Regions from separate parts of the Streptomyces sp. NPDC060184 genome, predicted to be linked through region 1. Evidence: riboswitches for the same ligand, from Rfam matches in the RefSeq annotation. Region 1 holds a riboswitch; the other holds the start of a gene.
The links. A riboswitch is a leader RNA that binds a small molecule or an ion and turns the genes downstream of it on or off. The one in region 1 is predicted to bind cobalamin.

Region 1 (3,655 bases):
CGGGGCCCGCCTACGCCGACGCCTACGACGACCCCGAAGGCCCCTGGCACCGGGCCGCCGCCCGTCCGGCCGGGGAGCTCGCGCGGTGACCCGCGGAGTGGGCCGTTCGGCGACCGGCTCGGGAGGGAGCGCGACGGCTGCCTCTGAGGGGCGCGTCCGACGGGTGCGCGAGGCCATGGGCTCACTGGGAGTGAGGGCCGTCCTTCTGGCGTACTGGGGAACGGCCTTCGTTGTCTCGATGGGGCGGAAGAAGCCGCAGGTGGGCGTAGAGGAATCGGTTCGCCGGAAGGCGTAACCAGACGGGGCTCAGTCAGTTACCGAGATGGGCCCGCTGAACGTGCCCGCCACCCCCCAGGTATGTGCCGAATACAAGAGGAAGATCATGAAGGTCATTCATCCGAAGATCGTCGGCGTGCTGACCGATACGTTCAAGGTGCCCGCGGCCGAGATTCACCCGGAGTCCACGATGGACAGCCTGGAGATGGACTCGCTCGCGGTGGCGGAGTTCGCCGTCATCATCAAGGAAACCCTCGGCATCCACACCCCCGTCGACACCCTCCACCGGGACGCCACCCTCGCGGACATCTCGGAGTTCATCCGCACCGCCTCCCGCCGCGCGGAGCCGGTGAGCAACACCCGATGAAGAGGCCCGAGATCGCCGTCACCGGACTGGGCATGATCACCCCGGCGGGCAACGACGCGGCCTCCACCTGGGAGGGCGTGCTCGCCGGGGTGTCCTCGGCCCGTACGGTCCCCGAACTGGACGGGTGCGCGGTCGACTTCGCCTGCACGGTCACCGGCATCGACCTGGACGACGCCGTCGGCGGCCGGACCGCCTACCGGATGGGCAAGTACGTCAAGTTCGCCGTGCTCGCCGCCCGGGAGGCCGTGGCCGACGCCGGTCTGGACCCCGGCGGCTGGGACGGCTCCCGGGTCTCGGTCGTGGTCGGCACCAGCAGCGGCGGGTCGGCGGCCCTCTCCGAACAGGCCGTGGTGCTCGACCGGCTGGGGGCCGAGGCCTCCTCGCCCGCGGGCATCCTGCTCACCATCCCCAACATGCCCGCCGCGGAGATCGCGATCCAGCTCGGGGCGACCGGCCCCAGCCTCGCTCCGTGCACGGCCTGTTCGTCCGGGGTCACCGCCCTGTCGGTCGCGCGGGACATGCTGATGAGCGGCCAGTGCGACATCGCCGTCGCCGGGGCGACCGAGTCGATCGTCTTCCCGGTGGCGATGACCGGCCTGGCCAGGTCCGGGGCGGCGGCCCTGCCGGACGGCGACCCGTCGCGGCTCTGCCGCCCGTTCGCCGAGGACCGGGCGGGCCTCGTCATGGGCGAAGGGGCTGCCATCATGGTGCTGGAACGGGCTGACGACGCCCTGGCCAGGGGGGCCGTACCCAGGGCGTTGATCGCGGGCACGGGGGCCACCACCGACGCCCACCACCCCACCAGCCCGCACCCCTCCGGCAAGGTGGCCAGGGCGGCCGTCGACGCCGCCCTGCGGGACGCCGACTGGCGCGCCGAGCAGGTCGACCACGTCAACGCGCACGGCACCGCGACCCCGCTCAACGACGCCACCGAGGCCGCTCTCATCGCCCGTGCCTACCCGCACCGGCCGCCGGTCACCGCACCCAAGGGCGTGCTCGGCCACTGCATGGGGGCAGCGGGCGCCATCGAGGCCGCGCTCACCGTGCTGACCCTCCAGCACCAGCTCGTCCCGCCGATCGCCAACCTGGACGCCCCCGCGCCCGGGTTCGACATCGACTGCGTCACCAAGGCGCCCCGGCCCGTCGCCGTCCGCCGGGCCGTCAGCCACTCCTTCGGGTTCGGCGGCCACAACGCCGTGATCGCGCTGCGGCTGCCCTGATCACAGGGCCCCGGACAGCGGGCGTCGCCGGACGGTCTCCGGCGGCGCCCGCTGCCGTACCCGGCCTCCTCGGCGGCGGTCGTACGGCATCGAACGGGCATCCGGCCCGTGCGGAAGGGCGTGATAGCTTCCCAGTGCCAGTCGCACTCCACACATGGGGTCAGGGAATCCGGTGAGAGTCCGGAACTGACGCGCAGCGGTGAGGGGGACGGGCGGGGCCACGGCCACTGGGAGACCCACGGGTGTCCCGGGAAGGCGTCCCGTCCGCACGAACCCGAGTCCGAAGACCTGCTGGCGCCCTGCGGTCCGTACGGGCCGCGGTCTTCCGTACAACGGGCCCCGCGCATGGGCCCAGAGACGCCGAGGTACCCCGTGCCGTCCATGGCCGTGTTCCGACAGTCCCGCCCCTCCCGCGACGCCCGGCACGTACGCGCGCCGCGTCGTCCGGACGGACCCGCTACAGCCCGTACCGCAGCGGTCCTCCACCTCGCGAGCGCGAGCACCGGACACCGTCCGACCCGCGGTCCGGGCGGACGGCGCTCCTTCCGGAGCACGCCCGCGGCCCGGTCCGCCCGCCCCGCCGCCCTGCTGACGGTGGGGCTCCTGCTGCTGACCGCCTGCGGCGGCGCCGCCGACGACGCACCGGCCGCCGCAGGTAAGGCCGGTGACGGATACCCGGTGACGCTCCACAACTGCGGACGCACCGTCACCGTCGCCTCCGCTCCGCACCACGCGGTCTCCCTCAACCAGGGATCGACGGAGATCCTGCTCGCCCTCGGCCTCGCCGACCGGCTCGCGGCCACCGCCACCTGGACCGACCCCGTGATGAAGGGCCTGGAGAAGGCCAACGCGAAGGTCCCGAGGCTCTCCGACAACGCCCCCTCCTCGGAGAAGGTGCTGGAGCGGGAACCCGACTTCGTCAGCGCCTCGTTCGAGTCCACCCTCGGCAAGGGCGGGGTCGCGCCCCGCGAGCAGTTCGAGGACCTGGGCGTCCCCACGTACGTCTCGCCCGCCGACTGCACCGGCAAGGACAACAGCGGCGACGGCGACGGCGCCCGCTCCACCGCCCTCACCCTGGACAGCGTCTACGGCGAGATACGCGACCTGGCCCGGGTGTTCGGCGTGCCGGGGCGGGGCGAGAAGGTCATCGCCGGGCTGCGGGCCCGGGTGACGGAGGCGACGGACGGCGTCGACGCCTCGGGCACCACCCTGATGTACTGGTTCGCCAACTCCGAGGCCCCGTACCTGGCGGGCTGCTGCGGGGCGCCCGGCATCATCACCACCGAGCTCGGCGCCAAGAACGTCTTCGACGACACCCACGAGGAATGGCCCCAGATCAACTGGGAGACCATCGCCGACCGCGATCCGGACGTCCTCGTCATCGGCGACCTCACCCGCAAGTCGCAGACGGCCGAGAGCGCCGAGAAGAAGATCGAGTTTTTGGAGTCCAACCCGGTGACCAGGAACATGGACGCCGTACGGAACAAGCGGTACGTGCTGCTCAGCGGCCAGGCCATGAACCCCACCATCCGCACGGTGGAGGGCATCGAGCGCGTCGCGGCGGGGCTGCGCGAGTTCGGCCTCGCCGGATGACGGCCGACCAGGACCCGGCGGGTGCCCGCACCGTGGCGCCGGCCGGCACCCGTCCGGAGCCGGCCGACACCGGTACCCGCCGGAAGTCGGCCGACGCATCCACCCCACCGGAGCCGTCCGCGAGCACCCGTCCCGCACCGTACGGGCGGCGCACCGGCCTGCGGGCCGTGCCCGAACCGCTCCTGTGGGGCGGCGGAAC
Region 2 (3,655 bases), on a different contig from region 1:
AGAGGCGCTCGTACGGGCGTGCGCGGCGCGGGCCCGCGCCACCGCCGGGGTCACCGGGCTCGCCCTGTCGACCCAGCCCGCCATGGCCGGGGCACACCGGATCTACCACCGGCTCGGCTTCGTACGCACCCCGGAACGCGACTGGCGGCCGGTGCCGGAGCTGACGCTGCTCACCTACCGGCTGGACCTGGGCGGCGCCTGAGAGGCCCCGGCCCCCGCCCGGCCTCAGGCGCGGAGCGCTTTCCGCAGAGCCGCGGCGAACCCGGCCGGGTGCGTGACCGGGCCGAGGTGCCCGCCGGGGAAGTACAGGGGCTCCTGGCCGATGCGCTCGGCCAGGGCGGCGGCGGAACGGTGGGGCAGCTCGCCGCGGGCGTCCTCGCCGCAGGCGAGCACGAGCCGGTCCGCCACCGCTGCCAGCCGGTGGACGTCGGGGGCGTAGGACATGAAGGCGGGCACGACACGGCCGACGAAGAACGGCAGGCCGGCCATCGTCCGCTCGGCCCTCGCCCCGGTCGGGGGCAAAGGCTCGGCCCGGACCTCCCGCTCCCCGGCCGCGGTGTCCGCGCCGTCGGCCCTCCCGTCCTTCGACAGACCGGCCGCGAACACGGCCATCGCGGGCATCAGTCCCCGGGTGCGGAAGGTCTCCGACACCCGTGCCAGGAAGGCGCGGTGCTCGGCCGCGTCGGGAAGCACCTCCACCACCGGCGGCTCGTGCGCCACCACGCGTTCCACCCGGCCGGGGTGGGCGGTGAGCAGGTGCAGGGCGGCGATCGCGCCCGAGCTGACACCGGCCACGCGGGCCGGCTCGCCCGGAGAGAGCAGTTCCAGCAGCCGCAGGGCGTCGTCGGCGTGCTCGGCCACCCGCTGTTCGGCAGCGGGGTCGTCGAGCGTGCTGCGGCCGATGCCCCGCGGGTCGTGGGCCACGACGGTGTACTCGGCGGCCAGTTCGTCCGCGATGCCGTCGAAGGAGGCGGCCCCGCCCGTCCCTCCGGGCACCAGCAGCAGGAGGGGGCCCCTGCCGCGTACTTCGTAGTGCAGCGACGCGCCGGGGACGCGCAGGGTGCCGGGGACGGGACCGGTCATGAGGGTTCTCCTTCTCGGGATGCGGGCCAGTGCTCCAGGAGGGCGTGCAGGGCGTCGAGGGCGCGCTCCCAGGACTGCTGCGGTGAGCGCCGGTGCGCGAATCCGCCCGTGGCTTCGAGGACGACGAAGCCGTGGAGCGTGCTGCGCAACAGGCGTACCGCGTCGGTCAGATCGGGCTCGGCCAGTCCGTAGGCGCGCAGGACGCCGTAGGTGAGCTCCACCGCGCGGCGGGGCCCGGCGGCCCGGGCGGCCAGTTCGGGGTCGATCCGGACGGCGGCCTGCGTCGCGGCGTAGCGGCCGGGATGCCGGTGGGCGTACGCCCGCCAGGCGTCGGCGAACGCCGTCAGCGCGTCCTTCCCCGCGCGGCCGGAGGTCGCCTCGGCGATGCGGACGGTCTTCTCGTCGGCCGCCAGCAGCGCGATGCGGCCCCGCAGGTCCTCCAGGCCGCGCACGTGCGCGTAGAGGCTCGCGTCCCTGACGCCCAGCCTCCGCGCCACCTGCGCCATCGTCAGCCGGTCGAACCCGGCCTCGTCCGCGAGTTCGGCCCCCGCGAGGGTCACCCGTTCCGCCGTGAGTCCGGCCTTCGCCATGCGTCCACCCTTCCTAGGGGTCCTAGTTTAAGGCTAGGGCTCCTAGGAAGAAACGGGTTTTCCCCTGTCCCCGCGGGCGCCGCGCCCGCTCCCGTACGGGAACACCACCCCGCACCGCCACAACATGTGGGGCGTTCTCGCTGCCCGGCCACCACATGTATGCTCGTCTCGCTGTCGTCGCAGGGGAATCCGGTGCGAATCCGGAACTGTCCCGCAACGGTATGAACCGCGCGTTTGGCGCACCTTCGAGTCCGGCTACCTGCCGACAGCGCGTCCGGCTCACCCGAACCGGACGCCCGTACGTCCGGGCCTCGCGGATGGGCCGGTGGACGCCGTGTGCGGTGCTGCCCGTCTCCAGGTGGCGCGCCCCGCGGCCCTCACCTCCCCCCGCCGGTCCAGAGCCGAGCGAGGGAGAGCACCACCGTGACCATCGCGCCCGCCGATCCGGCGTCCGTGCCCGCAGCCACCGCAGCGACCGAGCCCGTCGACGGCCCCGGGGCCGCGCTGCTGCGCACCCTGACCGCCCTCACCGCGGACCTGCCGGACACCGACCCGGGGAGGGTCGCCGCCGCCGCGCTGCGGGGCCGCAGCGCGCACGCCGACGAGGCGGAACTGCTGACCCTGGCCACCGAGTCGGCGGCCGGTCTGATCGCGGAGGACCCCGCCTACTCGCGGCTCGCGGCCCGGCTGCTCACCCGCACCATCGCCGCCGAGGCGGCCGGTGAGGGCGCGGTGTCGTTCTCCGCGTCGGTCGCCGTCGGCCACCGCGAGGGCCTGATCGCGGACCGTACGGCCGCGTTCGTGGCGCTGCACGCCGAACGGCTCGACGCACTGGTCGCGGGGGCGCTCGCGGACGGCGCCGACGACCGGTTCGGCTACTTCGGCCTGCGCACCCTCTACAGCCGCTACCTGCTGCGCCACCCGCTCACCCGCCGGGTGGTGGAGGTCCCGCAGCACTTCATGCTGCGGGTCGCGGCCGGGCTCGCCGAGGACGACTCGGCGCGGGCGGTGGACGAGGTCGCGGCGCTCTACGGGCTGATGAGCCGGCTGGACTACCTGCCCTCCTCCCCCACGCTCTTCAACTCGGGCACCCGCCACCCGCAGATGTCCTCCTGCTATCTGCTGGACTCCCCGCTGGACGAGCTGGACTCGATCTACGGCCGCTACCACGAGGTGGCGCGGCTCTCGAAGCACGCGGGCGGCATCGGTCTGTCGTTCTCGCGCATCCGCTCGCGCGGTTCGCTGATCCGGGGCACCAACGGGCTCTCCAACGGCATCGTGCCGTTCATGAAGACGCTGGACGCCTCCGTCGCGGCCGTCAACCAGGGCGGGCGGCGCAAGGGTGCCGCCGCGGTGTACCTGGAGACCTGGCACGCGGACATCGAGGAGTTCCTGGAGCTGCGCGACAACACCGGTGAGGACCAGCGGCGTACGCACAACCTGAACCTGGCGCACTGGATCCCCGACGAGTTCATGCGCCGGGTCGACGCCGACTCCGCCTGGTCGCTCTTCTCGCCCGCCGACGTGCCCGAGCTGGTCGACCTGTGGGGCGACGCGTTCGACACCGCCTACCGGGCCGCCGAGGCGAAGGGCCTGGCCCGCCGGACGATCCCCGCGCGCGAGTTGTACGGCCGGATGATGCGGACCCTGGCGCAGACCGGCCAGGGCTGGATGACCTTCAAGGACGCCTCCAACCGGACCGCGAACCAGACCGCCGTACCGGGCCGGGTCGTGCACTCCTCGAACCTCTGCACGGAGATCCTGGAGGTCACCGAGGACGGCGAGACCGCCGTGTGCAACCTCGGCTCGGTCAACCTGGGCGCCTTCGTGGCGGACGGGACGATCGACTGGGAGCGGCTGGACGCCACCGTGCGCACTGCCGTGACCTTCCTGGACCGGGTCGTCGACATCAACTTCTACCCGACCGAGCAGTCCGGCCGGTCCAACACCCGCTGGCGGCCGGTGGGTCTGGGCGCGATGGG

Region 2: it holds a riboswitch for cobalamin, as region 1 does, so the genes downstream of both, ACFWEE_RS24060 (ribonucleoside-diphosphate reductase subunit alpha) here and ACFWEE_RS17060 (ABC transporter substrate-binding protein) in region 1, are expected to answer to the same signal.

Annotation. Positions count from the first base shown of each region.
Region 1 is NZ_JBHWYX010000022.1:107,891-111,545, forward strand. It holds gene ACFWEE_RS17045 (acyl-CoA dehydrogenase) at 1-89, shown strand, start outside; gene ACFWEE_RS17050 (acyl carrier protein) at 383-643, shown strand; gene ACFWEE_RS17055 (beta-ketoacyl-[acyl-carrier-protein] synthase family protein) at 640-1,863, shown strand; cobalamin riboswitch at 1,985-2,174, shown strand; gene ACFWEE_RS17060 (ABC transporter substrate-binding protein) at 2,245-3,456, shown strand; gene ACFWEE_RS17065 (FecCD family ABC transporter permease) at 3,453-3,655, shown strand, end outside.
Region 2 is NZ_JBHWYX010000038.1:69,987-73,641, reverse strand. It holds gene ACFWEE_RS24075 (GNAT family N-acetyltransferase) at 1-202, shown strand, start outside; gene ACFWEE_RS24070 (alpha/beta fold hydrolase) at 226-1,083, opposite strand; gene ACFWEE_RS24065 (TetR/AcrR family transcriptional regulator) at 1,080-1,673, opposite strand; cobalamin riboswitch at 1,816-1,955, shown strand; gene ACFWEE_RS24060 (ribonucleoside-diphosphate reductase subunit alpha) at 2,097-3,655, shown strand, end outside.